2 regions of the Robinsoniella sp. RHS genome follow, and region 2 is predicted to be linked to the other one. Evidence: riboswitches for the same ligand, from Rfam matches in the RefSeq annotation. Region 2 holds a riboswitch; the other holds the start of a gene.
What was found. A riboswitch is a leader RNA that binds a small molecule or an ion and turns the genes downstream of it on or off. The one in region 2 is predicted to bind thiamine pyrophosphate.

Region 1 (8,084 bases), on a different contig from region 2:
ATGGTCCGCTGGTGATACCCGGTGTGTTTGATGAGTACGTAGGTCCTCATTATAAAAAGACAACAGAGCTGTTAAAACAATATGGCGTAACCATAGTTTCAGTGGATTGTGACGGTTTGATTGATTCCCTGATACCTACCTGGCTGGAAAATGGCGTCAATACTATGTTTCCCATTGAAGTAGGCACGTGGAATGCGTCCATAGAGCCATGGAGAGCAAAATATGGAAAACAGATTCGCGGTGTTGGAGGTATGAATAAAACCATATTTGCCAGAGATTATAAAGCCATAGATGCAGAGATAGAGAGACTGAAGCCGCTGATAGAACTGGGGGGATACATTCCCTGCCCGGATCATCGGATTGCCCCGGATGCCATATTTGAAAATGTACAGTATTACTGCGAACAGATTCGCAGGATCATTTAAAGGAATTTGTGCAGCAGCAATTCTGGAACTGCTTACCGCTGGACAAGTAAAGGAAAAGTGGCAGTACCCGTACAGTATTGCGTAATTAACTTTTAATTGCGCGAGCTGTACGGGTACTGTTATTTTTGTGGGAAAATGGCTGCCCGTTTAAACGTGCTGTCTGATATTTAAGGAAATCTCGCTTTCTCTTTCTGCATATGATAGAATAGAAGAAAAAGCAAGTATCGGATACTGTATGGATTGAAGTGAAATGCAGGCAGTAGGATGTCAGGGTTGCAGAAAAATATGAATGGAAAGGAAGCCACGCTGTGATTTCTTCAACCTGTATGATTTGTGGCCGTATCCCAGGTAAGAACGGGATGCGTTATCGGTGTGAAAATGGCAAAAATGATTTTAAAAGTGATTATTGGTGTAATGGCGGTGGTATTTCTGATAGGAGCAGCCGGTGTAATTTACCTTACTGTAAGGGAATACAGACCAAAGAAGAATGAAAAAGTAGAAGTTCCCAAGGGAAGCAGGAAGCTTTCGGTATCCGATAAACTAACATTCCTGACATGGAATACCGGATATGCCGGTTTAGATAAAACCCAGGATTTCTTTATGGACGGTGGTACGAAGGTGATGCCGGATAAAAAAGAAGAGGTACTGGCAAATATGGAGGCAATTTCCCAGACATTAAAAGAGAATGCGGCGGATGTCTATTTTCTTCAGGAAGTGGACATTTATTCAAAACGTTCCTACTACCAGGATCAGACAGCATTTTACAGAGAAGAACTTGGGATGGGAAATATGTTTGCCTATAATTTTAAATGTGACTTTGTTCCTTATCCGCTGCCGTTCATCGGACATGTGGAATCGGGCGTCGCAACATATACGCAGCTGGGGGCAGCAGAAGCCAGTCGTATAGCACTGCCGGAGTCTTTTTCCTGGCCGGTGAAAACATGTAATTTAAAGAGGTGTCTGTTGACGACCAGGATACCTTTCGAGGACTCAGACAAAGAGCTTGTACTTGTAAATCTCCATCTGGAGGCTTATGACGATGGGGCAGGGAAGAAGGCGCAGGGTGCGCTGCTGGCACAGGTTTTGGAAGAAGAGTATCAAAAGGGAAATTATGTGATTGCCGGAGGTGATTTTAATCAGACCTTTTCTTCGGTAGCCAAGTATCCAATCTGGAATAAAGATGGATGGGTACCGCCCAAAATGGATGAAGACAGCCTTCCGGAAGGTTTCCGCTTTGTTATTGATGATTCAGCACCTACCTGCCGTCTGCTGGATGCACCGTATACCGGTTCGTATGATACTTCCCAGGTATATGTTCTGGATGGATTCATTGTTTCTGAAAATATAATGGTAGAAACGGCGGATGTAGTTGACGTAGGTTTTGAGAATACAGATCATCAGCCGGTGAGAATGACGGTGAATCTGAAGTTCTAACGTAGATTGGACAATTACATTTCCCTGTGTTAGAATAAAAAAGATATAAAGACACGCTATATATATATAAGATAAGTTTTGACAATTTCTTGGAGGAAAGATGAAAAACGAAGATATGTTTCAAATGCGGCAGTTAAAGGACAGCGATCTGGAGGAGTTTAATGCGCTGCTTCGCTATGTATTTCAGGTTACAGGAGATGAGTTACTAAAGTCAGGCTGGGAAGAAGATGAAATCCAGCGTGCAAAAGCACCAATATTAAAGCAGTCCTATATACTGGGCTATTTTCATAAAGATAAACTGGCATCCCAGATAGTAGTATACCCCATGGAAGTGAATGTCTATGGAGAGATCTATAAGATGGGAGGGATTACAGGGGTTGCTACCTATCCTGAATATGCCGGCAGAGGATTGATTCATACCCTGATGCTGAAAATTCTGGAGCATATGAGGGAAGAAAAGCAGTCTGTTTCATTTTTGTATCCATACTCTATTCCTTTTTACAGGAAAAAGGGATGGGAAATTGTATCAGATCAGATTAAGTTCAGCATTAAGGATACACAGCTGCCCAAGAAGCAACCCGTTCCCGGTATGGTAGAAAGAGTAGAATGGGATCATGAAGACTTAAAGAACGTTTACCGGTACTTTGCAGTCCAAAGACACGGAGCTTTAATCAGGGACGATCTGGCATGGGAAGAATACTGGCGCTGGGAATCCGATGATGTCATTGCGGCAATCTATTACAGTGAAGAGCATAAACCGCTGGGGTATATTGTATATTCTATTGAAAATGAAGTATTTAACGTCAAAGAAATTCTCTATCTGAATATAGAAGCAAGACATGGAATCTGGAATTATATCAGTTCTCATTTTTCAATGATTACTGAAGTAAAAGGATATAATTATACCGGGGAACCCCTTGCTTTTCTTCTGGAAGACAGTGAAATCACCGAGACCATTGCACCTTATATTATGGCAAGGATTGTAGATGTCCGGGAATTCATTCTGCAGTATCCATTTCAGGTAATGCCGGAAGACTTTCATATTCATTTAATTGTTCATGATAATATGGCGCCCTGGAATGAAGGAGATTTTCAGATTTACTGGAAGGATCAGAAGACATATTGTGATCAGGAAAATGATCTGCCGCTTACGAATATCGTAGAGTTAGATATACAAACTCTGACCACAATGTTAATGGGATACAAAAGGCCTTCGTATCTGTATGAAAATGACAGGCTTGATATGGAATATTATATGGTACAGATATTAGAACGGCTAATACCGGTGGGAAAACCATATTTTTCCGATTATTTCTAAATTAGTGATATCCCGTTCTGTGCTTATAAAATAAGGGCTGAAATTACACTAGGTGGATTTCGGCCTTTATTTTAATTTCACAGGACGAAAAGATTCACCCCCCCTATTGACATTTAAATCCCACACGCCTATAATAACACTAACTGAATAGCTATGCAGGGGAACTAATAATAGTTGAGATTGATATGTATATATCTAACCCTTTGAACCTGACAGTTAACACTGTGGTAGGGAGCATTCGATGAGTAATAGTTGGATGTTCACTTTTTAGTGAACATTTTTTTATGAAAAACAGAGTGAACTGGCAGGTAAGCAATTACCTGTCTTTTTTCATGCAATAAACCAGGCATTTGCTATTCGTTAATACAAACACATAAGGAGGAACAGCAAATGCGCGCATATTACACGCAGATGGAAGCAGCAAAGAAAGGAATTGTAACACCGCAGTTGGAGATTGTAGCGGCAAAAGAAGAAATGGAGGTTCCCAAATTAATGGAACTGGTGGCATCCGGACAGGCAGTAATTCCGGCTAATGTACATCACACCTCTCTCTCTCCGGAGGGAATCGGAAGCGGACTTCGCACTAAGATAAATGTAAATCTGGGAATTTCAGGGGACAGTAAGGATTATGACCGGGAATTGAAAAAGGTGCAGATGGCAATTGATTTTGGAGCAGAAGCAATCATGGACCTGAGTAATTATGGAAAAACACATGACTTCCGGGAAAAATTAATTGAGATGTCTCCGGCAATGATTGGGTCGGTACCGATGTATGATGCCATTGGTTATTTAGAGAAAGATTTGTTAGAGATCACGGCAAAGGATTTTTTAAGAGTGGTAGAAGCACATGCAAGAGAAGGCGTTGATTTTGTTACTATCCATGCCGGATTAAACCGCAGAGCGGTGGAGAGCTTCCGCAGGGCAGGACGGAAAATGAATATTGTTTCCAGAGGAGGTTCCCTGTTGTTCGCCTGGATGGAAATGACGGGAAACGAAAATCCATTCTTTGAATACTATGATGAAGTGCTGGATATACTGCGGGAACATAATGTGACAATCAGTATCGGAGATGCTCTGCGTCCGGGATGCATTGCAGACAGTTCCGATGCGGGACAGATTGCGGAGTTAATAGAAATCGGCAACCTGACTAAATGGGCATGGGAAAAGGATGTGCAGGTATTAGTAGAGGGGCCGGGACATATGGCAATGGATGAGATTGCTGCAAATATGAAAATGGAAAAGAGAATCTGCCATAATGCCCCATTCTATGTTCTGGGCCCTCTGGTAACGGATATTGCACCGGGGTATGATCATATTACATCCGCAATCGGAGGCGCAATAGCGGCTGCAAACGGAGCGGACTTCTTATGTTATGTTACTCCGGCGGAACACCTGCGCCTGCCGGATGTGAGTGATGTAAGAGAAGGCATTGTAGCCAGCAAGATCGCAGCCCATGCAGCAGATATCGCCAAAGGAATCAAAGGAGCCAGAGATATTGATAACCGTATGGCAGAAGCAAGGCATAAGATGGACTGGGATGAAATGTTTGACATCGCAATTGATGGAAAGAAGGCAAAAGAGTATTTTGAAAGCACACCTCCGGCGGACCGCCATACCTGTTCCATGTGCGGAAAAATGTGTGCAGTCCGAACTACAAATATGATCCTGGAAGGCAAAAAGGTAGAATTCTGTACGGAAAAGTAAAAATTTATATTAGACCCTCACGGCAGTCTCCCAATTTACATATAGGCAGGTCCGCTTGCCGCGCTGCTGTGGGAATAAAGAAACAGGACGGGATATAAATCATGAAAATAAATGGACAGACAGCAGAACTAGTAAAAACAATAACGCTGGAAGAATTTCTGATAGAAAAAAATTATAATCTTTCCAGAATCGCTGTAGAATTAAATGGAGTAATCGTACCAAAAGGGAAATTTGCAGGCATTGTTTTAAACGATGCGGACTGCCTGGAAATCGTCAGTTTCGTAGGCGGAGGTTGAGCAATGCAGATAAAATTAAATGGAAAGATCACCAAAATTCAGTGCAATACCCTGGCGGAATTAAAAGGACAGTACGGCAAAGAAGAGGATATCGTAATCTTAAATGGTTTTTCTGTTCCCATAGAAGAATTCATCAGTGGGACAAGAACATTAAAAGAGATGGATGAGGTGTTTTTTATACATAGAGGGGTGCTGCCGGGGCAAGAGGAGCTGGAGGCCATGATGGCATCCAGGCACACCCCCGGGGTCTGGGAAAAAGTGAACAATGCCTGTGTCGCAGTAGCGGGACTGGGCGGCCTGGGATCTCACATTGCGGTGATGCTTGCAAGGACAGGCGTAGGGAAGCTTTTGCTGGTAGATTTTGATGTAGTAGAACCGAGTAACTTAAACCGCCAGAACTATCTGGTTTCCCATCTGGGTAAGAAGAAAACAGAGGCATTAAAAGAACAGATTGCCCAGATCAATCCTTTTATCCAGGTAGAGACAATAGACAGAAGGGTAACCTCACAAAATGCGGCGGGTATATTTGAGGAATATCCCATTATATGTGAAGCATTTGACAGGCCGGAAGCCAAGGCGGCTCTGGTAAATGCGGTACTGATGGAACTCCCGGAATCCACAATCGTTTCCGCATCCGGGATGGCCGGATATGACAGTGCCAATGAAATAAAGACCGTGCGTAAGATGTCAAGGCTCTATGTGTGCGGGGATATGGAAAATGAAGCAAAGGAAGGAAGAGGGCTGATGGCACCCAGAGTCCAGGTGTGTGCCGGACATCAGGCCAATATGGTTCTGCGTCTGATACTTGGAATCACGGACGTATAGTGCGCGGTCTGCATCAATAGAATATCTGCGGCAAACGCAGGAATACAGGTTCATCATAAATGTTTCGAAAGGAAAAGGATACAGAAATGGAAGATAAATTAATCATAGGCGGTCATGCCTTTGAATCCAGGTTTATCCTGGGATCAGGCAAATTTTCATTAGAGATGACCAATGCAGTTATTAAAAATGGAGGAGTGGAAATGGCTACACTGGCACTTCGCCGTGCCAATGTAGGCGGGGAAGAAAACATCCTGGACTATATGCCGGAAGGCATTACCTTACTGCCAAATACATCCGGTGCCAGAACGGCGGAAGAGGCGGTCCGCATTGCACGTCTGGCAAGGGAAATCGGCTGCGGTGACTTTGTAAAAATTGAGGTTGTGCACGACTCCAAATATCTGCTTCCGGATAATTATGAGACAATCAAAGCAACAGAAGTACTGGCAAAGGAAGGATTTATTGTAATGCCCTATATGTACCCGGATTTAAATGCAGCCAGAGATATGGTAAATGCAGGAGCAGCAGCCATTATGCCTCTGGGAGCTCCAATTGGAAGCAACAAGGGTCTGTGTACCAGGGAATTTATCAAAATGCTGGTGGAAGAAATTGACCTGCCGATCATCGTTGACGCCGGAATCGGAAGGCCTTCCCAGGCATGTGAGGCAATGGAAATGGGGGTAGACGCCATTATGGCAAATACCGCAATTGCAACGGCAGGAGATGTGGCACAGATGGCAGCAGCATTCAAGCTGGCGGTAATATCAGGAAGAATGGCATATCTGGCAGGACCAGGCCGGGTATTGGAACAGATGGCGGAAGCATCCAGTCCATTGACCGGATTTTTACAGGATTAGAGCACGTATGAATATGATTGAATCAGAGAGCATTTGAAAATTGCTTTAATTAAAATGAATGCTCTGGCAGCTTGCAACTTAAGATTTCGAATGAAAGAAAGGAAACTAGAGTGTGTTTGAGTACAGAAAATGAGAAGAAACCGGAGTATCCCAAAGCAGGGGTCTCCGGTATTAGATCCGGCAGGTTTATCACGGAAGAGACAAACCATATGGAATATCAGCCGGGAATGGAAGATTTACAATCCGATATTATGGATAAGGTTCTGGAAAAGGTCAATATATATGATTATGAAGCTTACACCGCCAAAGATGTAAAACTGGCGCTGGCAAAGGAAAGCCTGCTTCCCGAAGATTTTGCGGCGCTTCTTTCCCCGGCGGCAGAACCCTTTTTAGAAGAGATGGCGAGAAAAGGAAAGGCAGAGACGGGAAAGCATTTTGGAAATGCAGTTTCACTTTTTACTCCATTGTATATTGCAAATTATTGTGAAAATAACTGCATTTACTGTGGTTATAATTGTAAAAACCGAATTCTACGGGGAAAACTTTCCATGGAAGAAATAGAAGAGGAATTAAAGAATATCGCATCCACCGGATTACAGGATATTTTACTATTAACAGGAGAATCCAGAAAGGCATCTGATGTAAACTATATTGGAGAGGCAGTCAGGATAGCAGCAAGGTATTTTGCCTTAGTGGGGGTTGAAATTTATCCTTTGAATACGGACGAGTACCAATATCTGCATACCTGCGGTGCAGATTACGTCTGTGTCTATCAGGAGACCTACAATCCCATAAGGTATGAACGACTCCATTTAAGTGGTCCCAAGCGTATTTATCCATATCGCTTTCATGCCCAGGAAAGAGCCCTGAAAGGAGGAATGCGTTCCGTCGCCTTTGGCGCCCTTTTAGGCTTGGATGATTTTCGTAAGGATGCGTTTGCAACCGGAATGCATGCCTATCTGGTTCAGCAGAAATATCCCCATGCGGAGATTGCTTTTTCTCCGCCAAGGCTTCGTCCAATTATTAATAATGACAAGATCAATCCCAAAGATGTTCACGAAACCCAGCTGCTTCAGGTCATGCTGGCATATCGCCTGTTCATGCCATTTGCAGGGATAACCATTTCTACCCGGGAAAGGGAAGGCTTCCGGGATCATGTCATTGGTATGTGCGCCACTAAGATATCAGCGGGGGTAAAGGTAAGCGTTGGAGGGCATGGAGAAGAGGC
Region 2 (8,084 bases):
GCCACTGCCTTGGATATACTGATAATATCACGTACCGCTTTTTTAATGGTCTGAGGGGTAATTCCATGCTCCTGGTTATAAGCTTCCTGCACGGCACGCCTTCTCTGTGTCTCGCCAATTGCCAGTCTCATAGAATCCGTTATCACATCTGCATACATGATAACATGCCCGTCTGAGTTTCTGGCCGCACGTCCTATTGTCTGTATCAGACTGGTAGCGGAACGCAGGAAACCTTCTTTATCCGCATCCAGAATTGCAACAAGGGTAATCTCCGGAATATCCAGACCTTCTCTTAACAGGTTAATTCCAACCAGAACATCAAATACACCCAAACGCATATCGCGGATAATTTCAGACCGCTCCAATGTATCGATATCCGAATGCAGATACCTCACTTTAATTCCAATTTCCCTCATATAATCTGTCAAATCTTCAGCCATGCGCTTAGTAAGGGTTGTAATCAGAATCTTATTGCCTTTATCTACTTCTTTATTTACTTCTCCAACCAGATCATCGATCTGGCCTTCTACCGGGCGAACTTCAACCTGGGGATCCAAAAGTCCCGTCGGCCGGATAATCTGCTGTGCTCGCAGCAGTTCATGCTGTTCTTCATAATCTCCCGGTGTTGCAGAGACAAACATAATCTGATCAATTTTATTTTCAAATTCTTCAAAGTTCAATGGTCTGTTGTCTTTTGCAGAGGGCAGCCGGAATCCATAATCAACCAAGGTACTCTTTCTGGACTGGTCACCTGCATACATTCCCCGAATCTGGGGTACCGTCTTATGAGACTCATCTATAATCATCAGAAAATCATCCGGGAAATAATCAATCAGTGTATGAGGGGTCGCTCCCGGCTCTAATCCCGATAAATGTCTGGAATAATTTTCAATACCGGAACAGAATCCGGTTTCCTTCATCATCTCTATATCAAAATTCGTTCTCTCGGAAATTCTCTGAGCCTCCAGTAGCTTGTCTTCACTTTTGAAATATGCCACTCGTTCCTTCAGCTCTTCTTCAATATTGGCTGCTGCTTCCAGTATTTTCTCCATGGGAACAACATAGTGGGATGCCGGGAAAATGGCAATGTGCTCCAATGAACTTTTAATCTCACCCGTTAATACATCGATTTCTACGATACGGTCAACCTCATCTCCAAAGAACTCCACTCTTACAGCCGTATCACTGGAATCTGCCGGAAATATTTCAAGTACATCCCCTCTTACCCGGAAGGTACCACGCTTAAAGTCCATATCATTCCGGTCATACTGAATGTCAATCAGCTTATGAACCACTTCGTCACGGTCTTTTTCCATTCCCGGGCGCAGTGAGATTACCATCTCCTTATAGTCTACCGGGCTTCCCAATCCATAAATGCAGGAAACACTGGATATAATGATAACATCATCTCTCTCTGCCAGGGATGTGGTCGCTGAAAGCCGAAGCTTATCTATTTCATCGTTTATGGATGAATCCTTCGCTATATAGGTGTCCGATGAAGGGACGTAGGCTTCCGGCTGGTAGTAATCGTAATAGGACACAAAATACTCCACCGCATTCTCCGGAAAGAACTCCTTAAACTCACCGTAAAGCTGGGCAGCAAGGGTTTTATTATGTGCGATAATCAGGGTTGGTTTTTGTAGTTGCTGGATGACGTTTGCCATCGTAAAGGTCTTACCGGAACCTGTGACTCCAAGTAACGTTTCAAATTGGTTGCCTTCTTTAAAGCCCTGAACCAACTCGGCTATAGCCTGCGGCTGGTCGCCGGTGGGCTGATATTCTGATTGTAATTTGAACTCCATAATGTATTTTACCTCCGTGGTGACCGAAAAAGTATAGGTTCAAAGAATGTCTGTCTTTTGCAGGTTACGCTAATCCTTCACTGCTTTCCAACAATAATCCATCATAATTGCTCACATACTCTTTGTCCTGCAAAATCCGATATTATTCAAATTCGCTTTCTGCAAAAACTTCAGATTCTTTTTTCATCATTATTAACTGTGTCCTAGTATACCACAGCCCACACTATTTTTCAAACATTTGTTTGCTTTTTTACAATATTTCTCATTCCTAAAAAAAGCCATTATATCAAGGTCTCCCTTTATATAACAGCTTTTCTTATTGTTCTAACGCTTTTATAATCTCCCGCTTATAATCCAGAAATGTATCTGTCAGGTTGAAATCAGCCCTTCGGGGCTTTGGCTCCTGTATCCGGATTTCTTTTGTAATCTGCCCTGGCTGCCCGGTTAATAAATAGATGCGGTCTGACAGGATAATGGCCTCGTCTATATCATGGGTGATAAATATGGTTGACAGCCGGATATGTTCCATGACATCCAGATACCATTTATGCATTGCACCTTTTGTAATCGTGTCCAGGGCACTGAACGGTTCGTCCAGAAGTGCCACTCCCTGAGAAAACATATAGGTTCTTAGCAGCGCCGCTCTCTGCCTCATTCCACCGGAAAGCTGGCTGGGATATTTTTTCTCTGTTCCTTCCAATCCAAATTCTTTAAAATAGGAAGATACTTTTTCTCTCGCCGCTTTTTTCCCGATACCTTTTACCAGAAGGGGGAGCGCCACATTATCTTCAATTGTCCGGTACGGAAGCAGCAGGTCTCTCTGAAGCATATAGCTAATGTACCCGGCCTGTCCGGTAATATTTTTTCCATCCAGTAAAATTTCTCCGCCATCCGGTGAAGCCAGCCCTGAAATAACGTTAAAGAGTGTGGTCTTTCCCACACCGCTGACCCCCAGAAGGCAGACCAGTTCCCCTTCACTTACCTCTATTGATACATCTGATAATATCTGTTTATCTTCAAATGCCTTTGATATATGGTTTGCCGCTAATTTTATCATTTTGTCCCCCTGAATCGTGCAAGCTGGCTTGTGCTATTCCTTAATCAGCAGTGTGAAAGCTGTGCTATATCTTAATCAGCAGTGTGAAAGCGATTTTCTTTCACACTTGTCCCACTGAATCGTGCTGCTTATTGTGGTAAATACTCGTTGGAAAAACCGTATCCTGCAGGAATTTCTTTATCTGCCAGCTTGTTTTCATTAAGCCAGCCATAAAACCCATCCCATCTTGCCGCATCGATATATCCCCAGCTCTTTGCATCCGACTGATATTGGTCCTTTAAATATTCCTGGCTCGCCTGAACCAGTTTGCTGTCCAATTCCGGTGCTGCCTTGCAGAGAATATCCGCCGCACCAGCCGGGTCCTTAATGGCATCCTCATATCCCTTTGCCAGAGCCGACATAAATGCCTTTGCTGCATCCGTATTATCTTTCAGAAAATCATTATTGGCTACAATAACAGGGGTATAATAATCAAATACCGGGTTGATATCCTTAAATGCGAAATAATCTGTTGGCAGGTCATTTACCTCTGTAGCAATACCACCCCACGCATAATATACCCATATAGCATCCACCTGTTTTGATTTCAGAGCAGTCACTTCATCTGTTACTGTGCTTGGAATCAGTTTCACTTTACTGAAATCACCGCCATCCTGTTCTACTACATTTGCAATCATCGCTTTTTCTACCGGTAGATCCCAGGTAGCATAAACATGGTCTTCCATCCCTTTGGGTGCGTCCATGCCTTCCCCTTTTCTGGAAATAATTCCGGATGTATTATGCTGGATCACAGCTGCAACTGCCGTTACCGGAAGCGGATCTTCCCTTGCAAATGCAGGAGCCAGCGAATCCTGGAAATCCACGCCAAACTGTGCTTTTCCGGAAGCAACAAGTGCCGTAGCACCATCTTCCGGAGGCTGTACAATCTCAACTTCCAGACCGGCTTCCTCAAAATATCCCTTTTCCTGAGCTACATAGAGTCCGGTATGGTTGGTATTCGGTGTCCAGTCCAGTACAAATGTGAGCTTTGTCTTTTCTCCTGCTGTTTTTGCCTGGCTCTCTGACTGCGCTTCTCCGCCGTCTTCTGCCGTACTGTCCTTTTGTGCTGCAGGATTTTCTGTCTCTACAGCTTGTGTATCACCGGATGCACCGGTTATTTCTCCTTTTGACGCACTGGTTCCGCAGCCTGCCAGAGCCATAACCATAGTCAGGCTTAACGTAACCGCCAATAAATTCTTTTTCATTTGTATTCTCCTCTAAATTCTCTGTTTCAAATATATTCACTAATCGAATTACATTCACTGTTGCAAATATTTGCAAATGTTTTTACTATTTATAAATCACATTTTTTTCATGTATTATTCTAAATGATCCCAGGGCATCAACTTCTTGCGCAGTATTGTTACCAGCCACATCAGAACCAGACTAATTGCTGATATCAGAAAAATTACTGCAAACATTTTATCAAAAGAATAAGCACTCCGCACCCGGGTCATGTATACTCCAAGCCCCTGAAATCCACCCAGCCATTCCGCAATCACTGCTCCCACTACAGAATAAGAGACTGAAATTTTAAGACTTGTAAAAAAATTGCCCAACGCACCGGGAAGTTTCACATAGCGAAAAATCTGTCCCTGGCTTGCCCCCATGGATCTCATAAGATTCATGGTATCTTTATCCGCCGCCCGGAAACCTTCTAAAAGTCCCACTGCAATCGGGAAAAAAGTTACGATTACAATCAATGTAACTTTCGGCGCAACATCATATCCCATCCACAATACTAAAAGCGGTGCAATGGCAATTGTAGGGATCGTCTGGGTAATCACCATGATCGGATAAAATGCCTTATACACCCCTTCAAAACGATCCATCAACACCGCAGCCAGAAATCCGGTCAATATGCCGATTCCCAGACCCAGAAAAGCCTCAATCAGCGTTGTCCCCAAATGCATCATCAATAAGTTGAAATCACTTACAAATGCTTTGATGACAGCCACCGGCGACGGCAGCATAAAAGAAGGCACCAGTTCAAATGATGATGCCGCCTGCCATAAAACAAGCAAAGCCAGGATCGCACTGATACAATAAAGCTTACTGGTGATGCTTTGTAACTTTCTTTTCAATCGTAAGTACATCTCCTTCCGGCTTATAGGAAACTTTAATATATGCCGCAACAGACGGTGCACCTGCGCGTATTGCAATGTGCTGGCATTCTTTGATAATATCCATTAACTCATCATAATCACCTTCGATTGCAGTCTCAAAAGGTCCTACATAATAATTTAAACCCGTGCTTTTAATATACGCAATTACTTCATCTACAATACGGATTAATTCCTCATCATTTTTTGCTTCCGGTAAAGTTTGGATCGCTACACTTGCATTCATCTTTCATTTCTCCATTTCTTATATTATTATTTTATATAAAACAAAAACCCTATCTACTCGATAGGGTTTTATCAATCAGCTGCAATTTATCTAAAGTTACGAAAACTGCTCCATTGGTATATTTCCCTACGCTGGTATGATCCAGATCAGGTTATGGGTCTAAACATTGGTGTAGTTTACTCTCAGCCGGGTTCTCCCGACTCCCCTTATTTCTTGTTGCTTTTATAATTATTATTTGCTGCTTAAATATTTTTCAATATTGTTCATAGCTTCCTGCTCATCGCTGCCTTCTACAATGACATTAACATTTTCACCTGCTACCAGGCCCAAAGTCATCATACCCATTATACTCTTAGCATTCACTTTCTTGTCACCACATTCTACATGGATATCGCTCTCATACTGGCTTGCCACCTGCACCAAAAGTGCTACCGGTCTTGCTTCCAATCCACTTGGAATCTGAATTGTGATAGGTTTTTTAATCATAATGTTTCTCCTCCTTGTTCTCTCTTAGCTCATCCGCTAAATTGCTTAATTTTCTCAATCTATGATTTACTCCTGATTTTCCAACTTGAGGTGTTAACAACATTCCCAATTCCTTTAGTGTCGCATCCGGCTGGGCTAACCGTAGTTCTGCCATTTCAGCCAATCCTTCGGACAGACTCTCAAATCCTGCCGTTGACTGAATATACTTGATATCTTCTATTTGTTTTACTGCCGCGCTGACTGTTTTATGAATATTAGCCGTCTCGCAATTAACCTTTCGGTTCACCTCGTTGCGCATGTCCTTCAAAATCCGGACATTCTCTAAATTCATAAGTGCCACATGTGCCTCCATGATATTCAATATATCGACTATTTGTGCGCCTTCTTTAATATAGACAACATAATATTTCTTTCTGGCTACGATTTTGGCATCCAGATCGAAACTATTTATAATCGCCTGCAGCTGTTCTGCCTTATGTATGGTCGTGCAGACAATTTCAAAATGATAAAACTTCTGCGGATCACTGATCGAACCTGCTGCCAGAAAAGCGCCTCTGATAAATGCCCTTTTACAGCATGTGTTCTGAATCACCATATTATTCACTATGGAAAGATTTTCTTCTACTTCCATATCCTTATTCAGGAGCTTGGCAGCCTTCAAAATCATAAGTGAATCTTCGTGTCGTTTTACCAAAACCATATACACGCGGCTTTTTCTTACAGACACATTCTGTCTGATAGAAACCTCCGTCTCTATATTAAAGGTTTTTCTCAATAAAGTAAAGTACTTTCTTGCGACTGCGATATTTTCTGTCTGGATTCTTACACTGTATTTGTCTTTGCTGGAGATGGATATACCACCGCACATACTTATGATTGCGGTAATTTCTGCAATTTGGCAATGTCTCGCGCTGCTGGACTGTCTTGATAATTCTTCTTTGACATCGCTTGAAAAAGACATAACACACCCTCTTATCTATTAATATCCCTGTGTTCTATTTTCAGTCCGTATTCATCCTTGGGACCAAGGGTTTCGAACAGCCTGTTTGCCAATGTTACTGAACGGTGTTTTCCTCCCGTACAGCCAATGCTGATGACCAACTGGTTTTTTCCTTCTATAATGTAATTCGGTATGAGAAATTCTACCATATCGGTCAGTTTATTCAAAAATTCATGTGCTATGTCATATCCCATAACATAGTCCTGTACTTCCCTGTCATTTCCGGTCTTGTGCTTTAACTCTTCAATATAGAAAGGATTTGGCAGAAAGCGTACATCAAATACCAGATCTGAATCACTTGGTATCCCATATTTAAAGCCGAAGGATAAAATAGTAATCATGATATTTTTAAATTCCTGGTTTTGCACAAATATCTTATCCAGTTCCAGCTTCAGCTCCCTGGTCAGCAGCTGACTGGTATCCAGGATATAATCCGCATGCTGTTTTAAGAAAACCAGCTGTTCCCGCTCTGCGGCAATTCCCTTATCAATTCTGCCGTTTTTTGCAAGTGGATGGGCTCTTCTGGTTTCCTTGTAACGTTTCACAAGAACTGCATCTGCCGCATCCAGAAAGAGGATCTCATAATGGAATCCTTCTATTACCATTGACTCCAAAACATGTTCCAGTTCCTTTAATGCCCTGCCGTTTCGCACATCTACGCCCATTGCCACTTTATTTATCTCGTTTCCCGGTGTACAGGCCAGTTCTGCAAACTTACGCAGGAGCTGTATTGGCAGATTATCTACACAAAAATAACCAACATCCTCCAGCATCTTAAGCGCCGTACTTTTACCTGCTCCGGACATTCCCGTAACAATTACGAATCTCATCCTTAGAATTCTCCTAATCTTTTCACTTCCGGCTCTAATGTCACACCGAACTGTTCTTTCACACGTCCGGTAACTTCATCCATCAGTGCCACAATGTCTCTGGCAGAAGCATTCCCTTTATTAATCACAAATCCACAATGCTTTTCTGAAACCTGAGCATCTCCAACGGAAAATCCTCTCAGTCCTACATCCATAATCAGCTTTCCGGCAAAATACCCTTCCGGCCGTTTAAACGTACTGCCGGCGCTGGGGTACTCCAGAGGCTGTTTTGTAACTCTTTTATTTTTCAATTCTTCCATGAGGCTTCGGATCTGGTCCGGATCACCTTTTTTTAATTCAAGACTTACTTCCAATACAATATCATTCTGTCTGGCTACCAGACTGGTTCGATACCCTAACTGAAGTTCCTGATTTGACAGCTTTTGAATGCTGCCTTCCTGTGTCATGACCGTGGCAGAAAGAATTACATCTTTCATTTCTCCGCCATAGGCACCTGCGTTCATAACTACCGCACCACCGAT

Region 1: linked by a shared signal. The riboswitch ahead of thiC (phosphomethylpyrimidine synthase ThiC) and the one ahead of RHS_RS10085 (thiamine-binding protein) in region 2 are both predicted to bind thiamine pyrophosphate.

What each region holds. Positions count from the first base shown of each region.
Region 1 covers NZ_JNGB01000045.1:9,237-17,320, reverse strand. Annotated here, with positions in the region: gene RHS_RS17870 (uroporphyrinogen decarboxylase family protein) at 1-425, shown strand, start outside; gene RHS_RS17865 (endonuclease/exonuclease/phosphatase family protein) at 804-1,859, shown strand; gene eis (enhanced intracellular survival protein Eis) at 1,960-3,177, shown strand; TPP riboswitch at 3,325-3,428, shown strand; gene thiC (phosphomethylpyrimidine synthase ThiC) at 3,568-4,881, shown strand; gene thiS (sulfur carrier protein ThiS) at 4,983-5,177, shown strand; gene thiF (sulfur carrier protein ThiS adenylyltransferase ThiF) at 5,181-6,002, shown strand; gene RHS_RS17840 (thiazole synthase) at 6,089-6,856, shown strand; gene thiH (2-iminoacetate synthase ThiH) at 7,066-8,084, shown strand, end outside.
Region 2 covers NZ_JNGB01000018.1:132,670-140,753, reverse strand. Annotated here, with positions in the region: gene uvrB (excinuclease ABC subunit UvrB) at 1-1,802, opposite strand, end outside; gene RHS_RS10100 (ABC transporter ATP-binding protein) at 2,119-2,859, opposite strand; gene RHS_RS10095 (ABC transporter substrate-binding protein) at 2,988-4,103, opposite strand; gene RHS_RS10090 (ABC transporter permease) at 4,218-4,982, opposite strand; gene RHS_RS10085 (thiamine-binding protein) at 4,951-5,247, opposite strand; TPP riboswitch at 5,354-5,464, opposite strand; gene RHS_RS10080 (HPr family phosphocarrier protein) at 5,479-5,733, opposite strand; gene whiA (DNA-binding protein WhiA) at 5,726-6,694, opposite strand; gene rapZ (RNase adapter RapZ) at 6,706-7,563, opposite strand; gene murB (UDP-N-acetylmuramate dehydrogenase) at 7,566-8,084, opposite strand, start outside.